4 regions of the Alkalihalobacterium alkalinitrilicum genome follow, and region 4 is predicted to be linked to each of the others. Evidence: riboswitches for the same ligand, from Rfam matches in the RefSeq annotation. Region 4 holds a riboswitch; each other region holds the start of a gene.
The links. A riboswitch is a leader RNA that binds a small molecule or an ion and turns the genes downstream of it on or off. The one in region 4 is predicted to bind S-adenosylmethionine.
Positions count from the first base shown of each region.

Region 1: another riboswitch for S-adenosylmethionine. It lies ahead of BK574_RS04180 (hypothetical protein); the one in region 4 lies ahead of BK574_RS20910 (methionine ABC transporter ATP-binding protein).
Region 2: another riboswitch for S-adenosylmethionine. It lies ahead of msrA (peptide-methionine (S)-S-oxide reductase MsrA); the one in region 4 lies ahead of BK574_RS20910 (methionine ABC transporter ATP-binding protein).
Region 3: another riboswitch for S-adenosylmethionine. It lies ahead of BK574_RS10075 (methionine biosynthesis PLP-dependent protein); the one in region 4 lies ahead of BK574_RS20910 (methionine ABC transporter ATP-binding protein).

Region 1 covers NZ_KV917368.1:862,267-865,404, reverse strand. The annotation lists gene BK574_RS04185 (M20/M25/M40 family metallo-hydrolase) at 1-197, opposite strand, end outside; gene BK574_RS04180 (hypothetical protein) at 256-1,302, opposite strand; SAM riboswitch class I at 1,366-1,475, opposite strand; gene BK574_RS04175 (lactonase family protein) at 1,607-2,656, opposite strand; gene BK574_RS04170 (Cof-type HAD-IIB family hydrolase) at 2,876-3,138, opposite strand, start outside.
Region 2 covers NZ_KV917368.1:949,600-952,737, forward strand. The annotation lists gene BK574_RS04505 (S9 family peptidase) at 1-772, opposite strand, end outside; SAM riboswitch class I at 1,009-1,120, shown strand; gene msrA (peptide-methionine (S)-S-oxide reductase MsrA) at 1,212-1,676, shown strand; gene BK574_RS04515 (cupin domain-containing protein) at 1,843-2,259, opposite strand; gene BK574_RS04520 (TetR/AcrR family transcriptional regulator) at 2,256-2,855, opposite strand.
Region 3 covers NZ_KV917368.1:2,169,783-2,172,920, forward strand. The annotation lists gene metC (cystathionine beta-lyase) at 1-129, opposite strand, end outside; gene BK574_RS10075 (methionine biosynthesis PLP-dependent protein) at 144-1,250, opposite strand; SAM riboswitch class I at 1,390-1,501, opposite strand; gene BK574_RS27860 (hypothetical protein) at 1,631-1,795, opposite strand; gene prsW (glutamic-type intramembrane protease PrsW) at 1,819-2,454, opposite strand; gene BK574_RS10085 (asparaginase) at 2,492-3,138, opposite strand, start outside.
Region 4 covers NZ_KV917368.1:4,319,811-4,322,948, forward strand. The annotation lists gene BK574_RS20905 (MFS transporter) at 1-700, shown strand, start outside; SAM riboswitch class I at 791-908, shown strand; gene BK574_RS20910 (methionine ABC transporter ATP-binding protein) at 1,087-2,109, shown strand; gene BK574_RS20915 (methionine ABC transporter permease) at 2,102-2,770, shown strand; gene BK574_RS20920 (MetQ/NlpA family ABC transporter substrate-binding protein) at 2,790-3,138, shown strand, end outside.

The DNA of each region.
Region 1 (3,138 bases), 3.5 Mb from region 4:
CATTGATCTTCTGAAATGATGGAACTTAAAATCGTGAGTACTCCTTTATTAAAATGATAACGAATGTTGGCCTTATCAAGACTTTGAAATAGAAATTGAAGATTGACCTCTGTTTCATTTTTACACGCAAACACATCTTTTTCCTTTTCAACCAGTACCCATCCACATCGTACGAATAATTGATTCCATGTTTTCATGTTATCATCTCCCTTTCGTTGATAGCTTTATTATCTCAGGAAGGTAATGACAGACCTGTCATTGATCTAAAACAAAGGTTTCATCACTACGATGCATGATCAAAAACGGGAAGAAGTGATTGTAAAAATAAGCCGTTTCATTGACGCCTGCTTTGTTTTCAATGACTGGAAAATCGATGTTTGCTTGTGTTAACTTCGCTCTTAACCGAATGACATTTTGCGTAAAAGTATTCGTAGGAATTTCCCCGTTATCATCCGATCTTGAAAACAAATCATACACATGATGCTTCGTGACAGGCTGCTCGTTACTACTGTTTATGAGAAAATAGCGAAGCAACTCGGCTTGATTTTTCGTTAAACGGCACTCTCTTTCATTAAAAATAAGCAAATGCTCACGACCAATAAAATCGAGAATGATCGTGTTTCTCGAAGCAAGCTTACTCTCGCATTGCTCCTTGCTGGCAAATTGACGTCCACTACTTGTGACCATTTGAAAGGCATGGCGCTCTAGATACTCGTCATTCCCCTTGATAAAATCAAAGAAAGGCGATAGCTCATAATTCGGTACTTCTACCATGTTCATATTGAGCTCTAGTGTATTTAAATCTTCCTGGGCCTTTGTTGCAATAAAAAGCCCACAGTTTGCCAAATACAAATGACAATTATAAAGCTGCTGATCCGTCATCTCGTACTTTGAGTTTTCTTTCTGTTGTTGATATTCAATAGCCGCTTGAAAATGCCGAAGCGCTGAAGCATAGCGTTTCATTTTATAATCAAGAAACCCTAATCGATAATAGACAATGGGCAGATTCCGTTCATATCGAACCGCTTTTTTCAAACAACTTTCAGCAGCTCTATCATCCTTCTGATAGACTGTCTTTAAATACGTTCCATATTTTACCAAGTGCGAAATCAGTCGCTTTTTAATCCCCTCTAAACTATAGGAATATTCACTTTTTCGATCGTCCGATATTTTTCTATACAAAGCCTCGTAAACTGAGATGAGCTTAGAAAACGTTCCATCCTGTTCCTCTGATTCCTTAGCCAATAAAAGCGCCTCTTCTAAATCGAGTAGCTCTTCAATCGAATGATTTCTTAATAACAACGTCTGACCCCTCCATCAATAAAAACCCCTTAGAGCACGGATGCCAAAAGGGGTTTAAATTCCGTTTTATCATCCAAAGCAATAGGCTTTGCTGGTAGTAGCACCTTGCTTCATACATTGGCAGGTTGCTGTGGTGTCTGTGAGCCAGTTCTCTCGACCACTCTTGATAACTATTCAATTAATACCATTATAATCCAATGTGCGGGTTGATACAATGCGGTATCTAGTTTTTTTAAGAGTCAACCTAGAAACCTTCTGCTAGCGAACTTTGCTTATCTATTTGTTGAAATTTTACTGTCTTCCATTAAGTATTTAAAAATTTTACACATACTGGATATGGGACAGCTATATCCGATTGTATTCGTGCTAAGGTTCCTGTAGTTGTGTTCCTTGCAAATAAAGTAAGATTGCAGGACTCTTGGTTTGAAACGACTAGGAATTTTTCGGTTGGATCTAATACAAAATCTCTTGGCCATGCACCTTCTGTTGGAGTAAAGTCAATTAATGTTAAGTGACCAGATTCATCAACGCTAAAGGAAGCGATACTATTATGTCCTCTATTACTGACATAAACAAATTTCCCATCAGATGAGACATGAATGGCACTCCCCTGGTTGTTTTCAGTAAAGTTTTCTGGAATAGTTAAGGTGTGTTGTACTTCTGTAAAACTTCCATTCTCCCTATCGTAGGCTAAAGTAATGACTTGTGAGCTTAACTCAGTCATAAGGTAAGCAAATTGACCATTGGGATGAAACTCCAGATGTCTAGGTCCACTTCCAGGCTGAAGCGATAGACTATTTACTTCATTTAACTTTTCATCATTCACTTCGTACGTGATAAGTTTATCAATACCTAGATCGATTACGACAATAAACTTTTCGTCAGGTGTAAATCCTGAGTAATGAACATGAGGTTTTTCTTGTCTATCTTTATTTGGCCCAGATCCTTCGTGTTTAACGGTGGATAGAGTAGATAAAATCTTCTCATTATTATTGTTGAATCCCATTAACTGTACAGTACCCTTATGGTAATTAGCATTGACCACATAATTATTTTGACTATCAACACTAACATGACATGGGTTAGGGCCTTCTTCGAGTTGACTGTCAAGAAGTTGAAGGTCACCAGATATATCGTCTATTGTATAAACAGCAATACCACCTGTCTCACCTTTCTTCGCAACGGAATAGAGATATTTATTCGTACGATCGATTGTTAAATACGTTGGATTTTCAATATAGGCAGCAACCTTTACATCTTGGATTTGCGGTACTTGCAAATCTAGAGTGAAGCTATAAATTCCTTTGCTATCTCCTTTTGTGTAAGTTCCTATATAACCTTTTATTTTTTCCATTCTAATACCTCCATGATCAAGCAGGTTTCCAATTCATTCTTCAAGAAGTACCTAGATGATTCTAAACGCTCTATTTCTTCATTCTCTACCTTCTAAATACATTATTAAATTCCTCTAAGTCCTCTACTTCTGAATTCTTTACTTTTAAAATTCACTGCTTCTGAATCCACTTCTAAATCCTCTACTTCTGAATGCTCAAATAACTTTTAGGTTTTTTTATTATAGACGATTATGAAGTCTTTCTTCTATAGCAAAGGCTACGCCATGATCGATGTTTGATTTCGTCGTCACGTCAGCTAATGCTTTAATTTCTTCAGATGCATTTCCCATTGCAACACCAAGGCCTGCCATTTTTAACATCGTCTCATCATTAAAATTATCACCTATTGCCATGACATCACGCATGTCAATTCCTAAATGTTGTGCAAAGTGGCGTAATGCGATTCCTTTTTGAGCTTCGATATCATTGAACTCCAGGTTTC
Region 2 (3,138 bases), 3.4 Mb from region 4:
GCCCTGCCACTGCTAGCCATTTACCGTCTGGTGAAAGAGAAGGTGCCATAATATTTCCAATTCCTTGATAGAACAACGTCTCTTCCTTTGAAGCAATATCATATTTCCAAATAGCAGGGAGGTAGCCCCACTCTTGATCATCTGCCTTCGTTCCAACAAAGAATAAGCTTTTTCCGTCTGGTGAGAAACCAGGTTGACCAAAATCATGGTCGCCTTCGGTAACCTTTGTATAAGCTTTTGTCTCTATATCAAATAAATAAACATGCTTACGGTCGTCGTTATAAATACCAACTCCGTCACCTTTATAACGAAGTCTTGTAATCACCTTCACATCACTTTTTTCTTCATCCTCATCAGAGGTCACCTTTAATTCACCTTTAATCGTAAGAGCGAGCTGGCTGCCGTCTGGCGACCAAACAAAATCACCGATTCCTTGCTTGACGTCTGTTAATTGTATAGCTTCACCACCATCTGTATGTAAAAGCCATATTTGATTTTTTCCTGTACGGTTTGAACGGAAAGCAATCGTGCTTCCATCTGGTGACCACAGTGGAGTCGTATCCTTAACTAATGTCTCGTTTGAATAATGAGAGGTAAATTGTCTGCCTTCACCTTTTAAATTAGTTACATAGATATAAGAATAGTAACCATCTTTTTCTTGATCTACATGAGTTAAGACATAGGCCACTTTGTCGCTGTTAGGGTAAACCTGAGGATCACCGACAAACTTAAATTTAGTTAAGTCTTCTGTTGTAATAGGACGTTTCATCATTTTAAATTCCTCCATAATTTACAATCTATAAGTCTATCTTAACATTTCGGCAATCGAAGTAAAATATTTTTATTGATATTTCAGTATATTATTTTAGGGTGGCTCTCTAAAGCCTTGAAAAAAATCATAGAGATGGTTCAATCAATAAAAGTTAACTTTAAATAAATCCCCTTGCAAAATAATTAATTATCATCTATAATACTATTCAAATAACAATAAATTTAATAGCGATAGACTTCTTATCCAGAGTGGTGGAGGGACAGGCCCTTTGAAACCCGGCAACCATTAAATCATATTTGATTTAAACGGTGCCAATTCCTGCAAGGTGTATACCTTGGGAGATGAGAGGATCGTATATAAATACGATAACCTCTCTATATTTTAGAGAGGTTTTTCTTATGGGAAGAAGATTTATCGCTCAAATGAGGAGCGAATTAAAATGGAAAAAGCAGTATTTGGTGCAGGTTGTTTTTGGGGAGTGGAAGCGTTTTTTGAAAGTATTCGTGGAGTTGAAGAGACAAGAGTAGGGTATACAGGTGGTCATGTTGAGAGTCCTTCCTATGAAGTAGTGAAAACGGGAAAGACTGGTCATGCTGAGGTGATTGAAATTTGGTATAATCCTTGGAAAATTTCTTATGCAGAACTCGTGACTAAATTTTTTGAATGTCATGACCCAACAACATTAAATCGCCAGGGAATTGATGTAGGAACTCAATATCGTTCGGTTATTTTCTTTCAAAATTTTCAACAATTAGAAGTCGCAAGTAAAATAAAAGCGGATCTTAGCCAAGCGAGCGCTAAAAAAATTGTCACTGAAATTTCGCCAGCCAAAACGTTTTATCAAGCAGAAGAGTATCATCAAAAGTACTTTCAGAAAAATGGATCCGTTGCTTGTGGAATTTAAATTAAAAAATAAAACAGCTAGTCTTGCAGAACTAAATGTAAAAAAATTCTCGAATTTATTACGAGATGATGTTTCAATGTAGTAGCAATGACCTGTTGAATATATAATTACCCAAACAGCTAATGAATAGCTGTTTGGGTTCATTTTTTCTGTGGTAGTATAAAATTTAAAGGACCTTCATTCCAACTGGAGATACCTCTTCTGAAAAGGTAGAATGGGAATCCTTGCTAGCAAAAAAAGCTAAAAATTTTGCAGTTTCATCGCCTTTATTTATTATATAGTGTGGAACAGAAGGTGGAATAACGACGAGATCGCCAACGGTTATGGTGCAACGGTCGTTTCCAATCATTACTTCTGCATTTCCGCTTAAAACAAATAAAATTTCCTCACTGCTTTCAGAATGTTCTCCAAGCTCGTTTCCTGCTTCTACCTCAAAATAGACAACCGTCGTCTGAGTACTGTTAATGCCAGACCAGAGCGGAAACTGTGGGGTGAATGGTAAATTGGCTTTCCACTTTTTCTTTTTGTCACTGTCGTACCACAAATCCAATAGAGGTAACTTGTTAATATTTACAGTTTTCAAAGGGTTTCCTCCTTTAGTTTTAGCAAAATAGCTCTTGTTGTTTGTTCAATACATATACCTTTGTCCAAGCCACTTAATTTTCTTAACGTTCGGTAAAAGAGGGGGTGTAACAAGCTGCGGATGAAGCCTCCGATTTGTTCTTTTCGATCGTTTGGAATAGCCGTGTCCTGGAGTAAGACCTGTACAGCGGCTTTAATTAGAGCCTCATTTTGTAAGGCCGAATTCCTCATAACTTTAGATTGTTCTGATAGGCGAAACGAGAGCCAAACGAGTTCCATCGTATTTTCATGGAAGGAATAAAAGTCAGTTACGATCAGTGTGACTTTTTCATCAAGTTCGTGTAAGTGTAAATACGTATGAATTTGAGGTAACTTATTGATCTTCAGAAAGTGATTCGCGCATCCCCGAAATAAATCTTCATTCGTCGGAAAATATTTACGAATTGTGGGTATCGAAACTCCAGAATGTTCTGCGATTATTTTTATATCGGTGACCCCTTCTGAGTGCATCGTGTAAGTAGCTTCAATAATGCTTTCAATGGTGGATTGTTTTCTTTTTTCACGAAGATCAGAATGATAAGTGCGTTTCTTTCTCATAGTACAACCTTCTCCTATAAATCGGTACTATTGGTCTAGAGGTGCAACATTACCTTCCTCATATTTGCAAAAATTCTTTTAATTATTACATATGACATTATATGTAAAATGGATATATATAGACACTATTCAATATTAAAAATATATATCGAAAATAAAACCAATTTGAAACACTGCAAACTGTTTACCTCAGTTTGCGTTAAAGTTTATTTACACTAGCATCGTTGTGTTGAAGTGAAAAGGTAGAATTAGTGTATAGTAGAACTTGTTAGGGATTTAAAGA
Region 3 (3,138 bases), 2.2 Mb from region 4:
GAACTGATCAAAGTCAAATTGATGAAAGGTTGAAGCATGTTGGATTGGAACACTTACCGCTCCCGTTTCTTTATCTACTTTTTGATTATTATGAAGTAAGCGCGTTTGCAAAGAAAATTGTTCACTCATTTTTATATATCCTCCTATAGACTTACATGATTAAATGCTTGATCTAAATCCGCAATCAGATCCTGACTATTTTCGATACCTACTGAAAAACGTAATAAGCGGTCACATACACCATTTGCGAAACGCACCTCTTCTGGCATATCCGCGTGGGTTTGCGTTGTTGGATATGTCATTAAGCTTTCAACGCCACCTAAACTTTCTGCAAATGAAATTAATTTTAACTGCTGTAAAAATGGATTTACCCAGTTAGCTTCCTTAATGCGGAAAGAAAGCATCCCGCCACGTCCAGGATAGAGAACATCTGTCACTGAAGGGTGTTCTTTAAGATAGGCCGCCACTTCTCTTGCGTTCTTTTGATGTTGTTCCATCCGTAGTGTTAACGTCTTCATACCTCTTATAAGTAACCACGAATCAAACGGACTTAATATTCCTCCCATACCATTGTGGAAATACCCAATTCGCTCGCAAAGTTCTTCACCTTTTCCAACAATTAAACCTGCAATGACATCGTTGTGCCCTCCTAAGTATTTTGAAGCACTGTGTATAACGATATCTGCTCCTTCTTTGAGTGGTTGTTGTATTAAAGGCGTATAGAAAGTGTTATCAACAATGAACAGTAAATTATGCTTTCTTGCTAAATGACCTAACTGCTTTAAATCGGCTTCTTGCATTAGTGGATTGGTCGGGCTTTCTATAAACAACGCTTTCGTATTTTCATTTATTTGTTGTTCAAATGTTTCTATATCTCTTGGATCCCCGTATGAAAATGATAATCCCCAGTTTTTCCATCCATTTTCAAATAGTCGATAAGTACCACCATATAAGTCACTCGATGCTAATATCTCATCGCCTTGCTTAAATAAGGAAAATAAAGTTTGAATAGCAGACATTCCTGAACTACAGGCAAAGCCTCGATCACCTGCTTCTAATTCAGCAATCGCATTTTCTAAAACTAACCTAGTTGGGTTTCCCGTTCTTGAATAATCAAAACCAGTAGATTCACCGATCCCTGAATGGCGATACGCGGTGGAAAAATAAACAGGGGTATTAATCGTTCCTGTATGTTCGTCTAAACGGTTTCCAATTTGTACTAGTTTCGTTTCTAGTTGCTCTTTATTCATTATGCTTCTCCTCCACTCTTATCGCTGTTTTTTCTTAAACTTTATTCTTTAGAGAAGTTTACCCTTCTAAAAGTGCAAAAAGCCTTCCTCTTATAAATAAGAAGAAGGCTAAGAAATCATTTTCAATGAACTACGCTCCTTCTTATCTTTCAAGCCATAATTGCTTGCTGGAATTAGCACCTGACCGAAAATAAATTCAGCTGGTTGCTGAGACTTCATAGGGCCATTCCCTCCATCTCTCTTGATAAGAAAATTATTTAATTTTTCAATTTTCGCTTGATTCTAAATTACATGAATTGCACGAAAAAAGCAATAGATTTTATTAGATTTACTTATTTTAATCCTTTAAAGCATCAACAATTCTTAAAAATCTATAGGCGTTATTCTGGAGTAGCATCTATTTGTAAGTCGTCCTCATTCCCACAAACACAACGAATAAAGCCCGTCTCATAGTTGCCGTCTTTTCCTTGTCTACCCCGTAGAATAAACTTTTCACCACATTTTGGACAACGAATTACGATTCGATACCTTACGCTTTCAGTCATGCATACCACTCCTAACCCTTTTTCTAATTTGCCATTTTCACTTTGTGTATACTGAATGTCCAAAGCCCAATCATAAAAAGAAGCATCATTATATGAATATATTTATCCATTGTTAGTAATATTAAATCATAGCTCCCATGAAGTAAAATTGGTAAGAATAAAGAAAGTATAATAAACCAAGTCTGGTGTTGTTTTGAAAACTTTGCTTTTCCTAAATAATACCCCATAATTACCCCGAACAAAGCATGGCTACTTACTGGAAATAACGCTCTCAACCACGCCGTTTGCAACCCGTTCGCTAGTAAATAAAAAAAATTCTCAACAGATGCAAACCCTAAAGATAGAGAAACCCCATAAATAATACCATCATATGTTTTGTTAAAGGTCGCATGCTTATACGCAAAGAAAAAAAGCAAAAACCACTTGAAAAACTCTTCTGTAAAAGCATATTCAAAGAAAGCTACCATAAAATGAGTCGTAAACACACCTTCAACTTCAAACGCATATTGGATGACCATGACTGGAAAAACCAACAGCGCACCAATGATAAATGTTTTAATAATCATGAGTAACGCTTGAGAACTTACATCATTTTTTAAATAAAAATAGCAAAATAAAGCCATAGCAGGACCAGTAGTTGCGGTTATAAGCGAAAACAACGTTTTTCCAATCCTCTCTTTAACTACGATTTAGTCTCTATATTTTAAAACCTTCTTCTATGTCCCCACCAGCTGACATTAAAACTGCAAGCTTTATTCTTGCCTTTTTCGAGTCATAATCCTTACCTAAACTCGCGCCTCTTAATTTTAAATCATAAGCACTTCCACGATAATCATACGAAGTGTGTACCTGTCCTTCCTCAGAACTTGTCGTTACTACGACTTTGACGCCAGCTTTTATTGCATTCGTTATATCATCTACCATATGAGGTGATACTTGTCCTCTTCCTACCCCTTCTAAGACAATACCTTTTGTTCCTTCTCTCACCGCACACCGAATAAACTTTCCATCTGCTCCTGCATAACATTTAATAATTTCAACTTGTGGTAGGAAGGAATCAATTTGATAACAATCTCTATGCAATGGTTTTTGATACACACTTACCACATCATTATCGATAATACCTAAATAACCATAACCAAATGATTCAAAACCTTGCATATTTGATGCATGTACTTTTTTAACATATTTAGCAGACCATATCCGGTCATTAAATACAACCACTGTACCAACATTATCCAAACTTTCATTAACAGCGACATAAATAGAATTTCGTAAGTTCGAATACACATCGGTTCCGATATCGTCTGGTGACCGCTGTGACCCCGTAACAACAATCTTTC
Region 4 (3,138 bases):
AATTACGTTACTCGTTGGAGCAGCATTCTTCTTTGCTTCGATCATTCCTGTATTAAAAATCAATGAGAAAAAGAAGCTTAAAACTGAAAAAACAGCTGCAAGTTCATTTACAAGTATTTTCAAAACACAGAAATCAGGCTTGAAAATGATTGCGCTTTTTGCCATTGCTCAGTTAATTATAGGTTTTGGTTCAGGACTTGTAATACCGTACTTAAATTTATATTTTACCGATCGATTTGAGATTAACAAATCACTTGTTGGTATTATTTTAGCCCTTGGTCAAGCGAGCACTGCAATCGCATTAATGATTGGCCCAGCAGTCGTGAAACGATTTGGTGAAGTTCGAGCCGTTGTCATTTTACAACTATCTTCATTACCATTTCTGTTATTAACTGCTTACACTGAAAATCTTTGGTTCGCTGTGATTGGATTTTTATTCCGTCAGGCTTTAATGAATGCAGGAAATCCGATTCAAATGTCATTAATGATGAGGAGCGTGGATGACTCTATAAAAGGGTTAGCGAACTCAGTCGGACAAATGGTGTTCCAATTAGGTTGGGCGGTGATGGGGCCTGTTTCGATGACGTTTGTCATGTTATATGGTGCATATTATGGATATGCGATCGTCTTTTCAATCACTGGTGGACTGTATTTAATTGGCTCTATTTATTTTTATCTCGTATTTCGAAAGGTTAAATAAACGTTTAATTAAAAGTGGTTGACAACAAATTTCGACACATGTTATCATTCTCTCATTGCTTTAATAAATTCATAATTTAATAGCTATTAGCTCTTATCTAGAGTGGTGGAGGGACTGGCCCGAAGAAACCCGGCAACCTTTGAAAACACGAAAAAGTGTTAAGAAAGGTGCTAAATCCTGCAAGGTGAAATCCCTTGAAAGATGAGAGAAAGGACTAACATTGCGATTAAACCTTTCTGTTCATCTGTTGACGGAAAGGTTTTTTTATTCAAAAGTAAACTTTTAATAGAAGGTAGTATCGCCTTTATTACAAGTAAACATATAGGAAAAGTATAGATAGAAAAAATAGAGAGATGGGAGAAAAATAATAAAAAAGGAGGATCACGATGATAAATTTAAGCGGCATTCGAAAACTGTTTAAAACAAAAGACGGAATTGTAACAGCAGTAGATCATGTTGATTTAAATATAAATGATGGTGAAATTTACGGAATTATTGGTTACAGTGGTGCAGGAAAAAGTACACTCATTCGTATGCTAAATAGTCTAGAACGGCCGACAGAAGGAACGGTTACTGTTGCAGGAAAAGAGCTTTCGTCATTAAAAGGAAAATCATTACGGAAAGCGCGACAAGAAATTAGTATGATCTTCCAGCACTTTAACTTATTATGGTCAAGAACAGTCAGTGAAAATATTGTGTTCCCGTTGGAAATTGCTGGTGTGCCTAAAGAAGAACGTAAACAGCGAGTGGACGAGTTGATAAAGCTCGTTGGATTAGAGGGTAGAGGCGGATCGTATCCTTCCCAGCTGAGTGGGGGTCAAAAGCAAAGAGTCGGAATTGCAAGAGCGCTTGCGAATAACCCGAAAGTACTCCTTTGTGATGAAGCAACATCTGCGCTCGATCCAAAAACGACAGACTCGATTTTAGAATTACTCGTTGATATTAATAAAAAGCTTGGCTTAACGATTGTCCTAATTACGCATGAAATGCACGTCATTCGGAAGATCTGCCATCGTGTAGCCGTGATGGAAGCAGGGAAGGTCGTCGAAGAAGGTCCTGTTCTTGAGGTCTTTAAACATCCAACTGCTGGTATTACGAAACAGTTCGTAAAACAAGTTACAGATCCTGAAGAGACGAAAGAAACGATTTCCCACATTATTGAAGAAGAAACGGGAAAAGTCATTCAATTAAGCTTTGTTGGCGAAGAAACGGAAAAACCGTTAATCACTAGAATTATACGGAATTTTGATATAGAAGTTAACATTTTACAAGGAAAGATCTCGCAAACGCAAGAAGGAGCGTATGGAACGCTTTTTATACAGATTAAGGGAGCAGAAAATGAGATCGAAAATGTGATTGCCTTTATTCGAGAGCAAGGAGTTCAAGTGGAGGTGATCGATCATGTTTAATGAATGGCTTAGCAAAATGAAATGGGATAAATTATGGGAAGCAACGGTTGAAACCATTTATATGACGTCAATCTCGGTTGCCGCAACGTTCGTCATTGGGATTGTTTTAGGACTTATTTTATATTTAACAAGTAAGGGAAACTTATGGGAAAACCGTCCCGCTAATCTAATTGTAAGTTTGATTGTCAATGTATTTAGGTCTATTCCGTTTATTATCCTAATTGTATTACTCATCCCGTTTACAAGAGCGTTAATGGGTACAATGCTAGGGGCGAATGCGGCGCTACCCGCTTTAATTATTGGCGCGGCTCCTTTCTATGCTCGTATGGTAGAAATCGCCTTAAGAGAAATCGATAAAGGTGTGATTGAAGCCTCGCAGTCGATGGGTGCAACGAATTGGCAAATCATTTATAAAGTATTAATTCCAGAGTCACTACCAGCGTTAATCTCAGGAATTACCGTTACAGCGATTGCTCTCGTAAGTTATACAGCAATGGCAGGGGTGATCGGGGCTGGAGGACTGGGCCACTTTGCATACTTAGAAGGGTTCCAGAGGAATAATACAACCATTACTATGGTGGCAACAATCGCAATCCTATTAGTTGTTTTCGTTATTCAATGGATTGGAGATTATTTCACAAATAAAACAGATAAACGTTAATCAAGGGGGAAAAAAAGAGATGAAAAAGTTCTTAAGTTTAATTGGAGCTGCAGCGATTTCTTTATCATTAGTCGCTTGTGGCGGTGGCGCTGAAGAAGAGCCGCAAACAGAAGAAACACCAGGTGAAGAAGAAGCAGCACAAGAAGAACATGTAAAGCTAGTCGTAGGAGCATCAGCTGTTCCGCATACAGAAGTATTGGAATTTGCTGCTCCACTTTTAGCGGAAAAAGGGATCGATCTTGAAATTAGAACATTCACGGATTATATTTTACCGAACCAAACGTTAGAAAATGGCGAATTAGATGCGAACTATTTCCAAACACCAGGTTATTTAGCTATGCAAATTGAAGAGTTTGGTTATGAGTTCG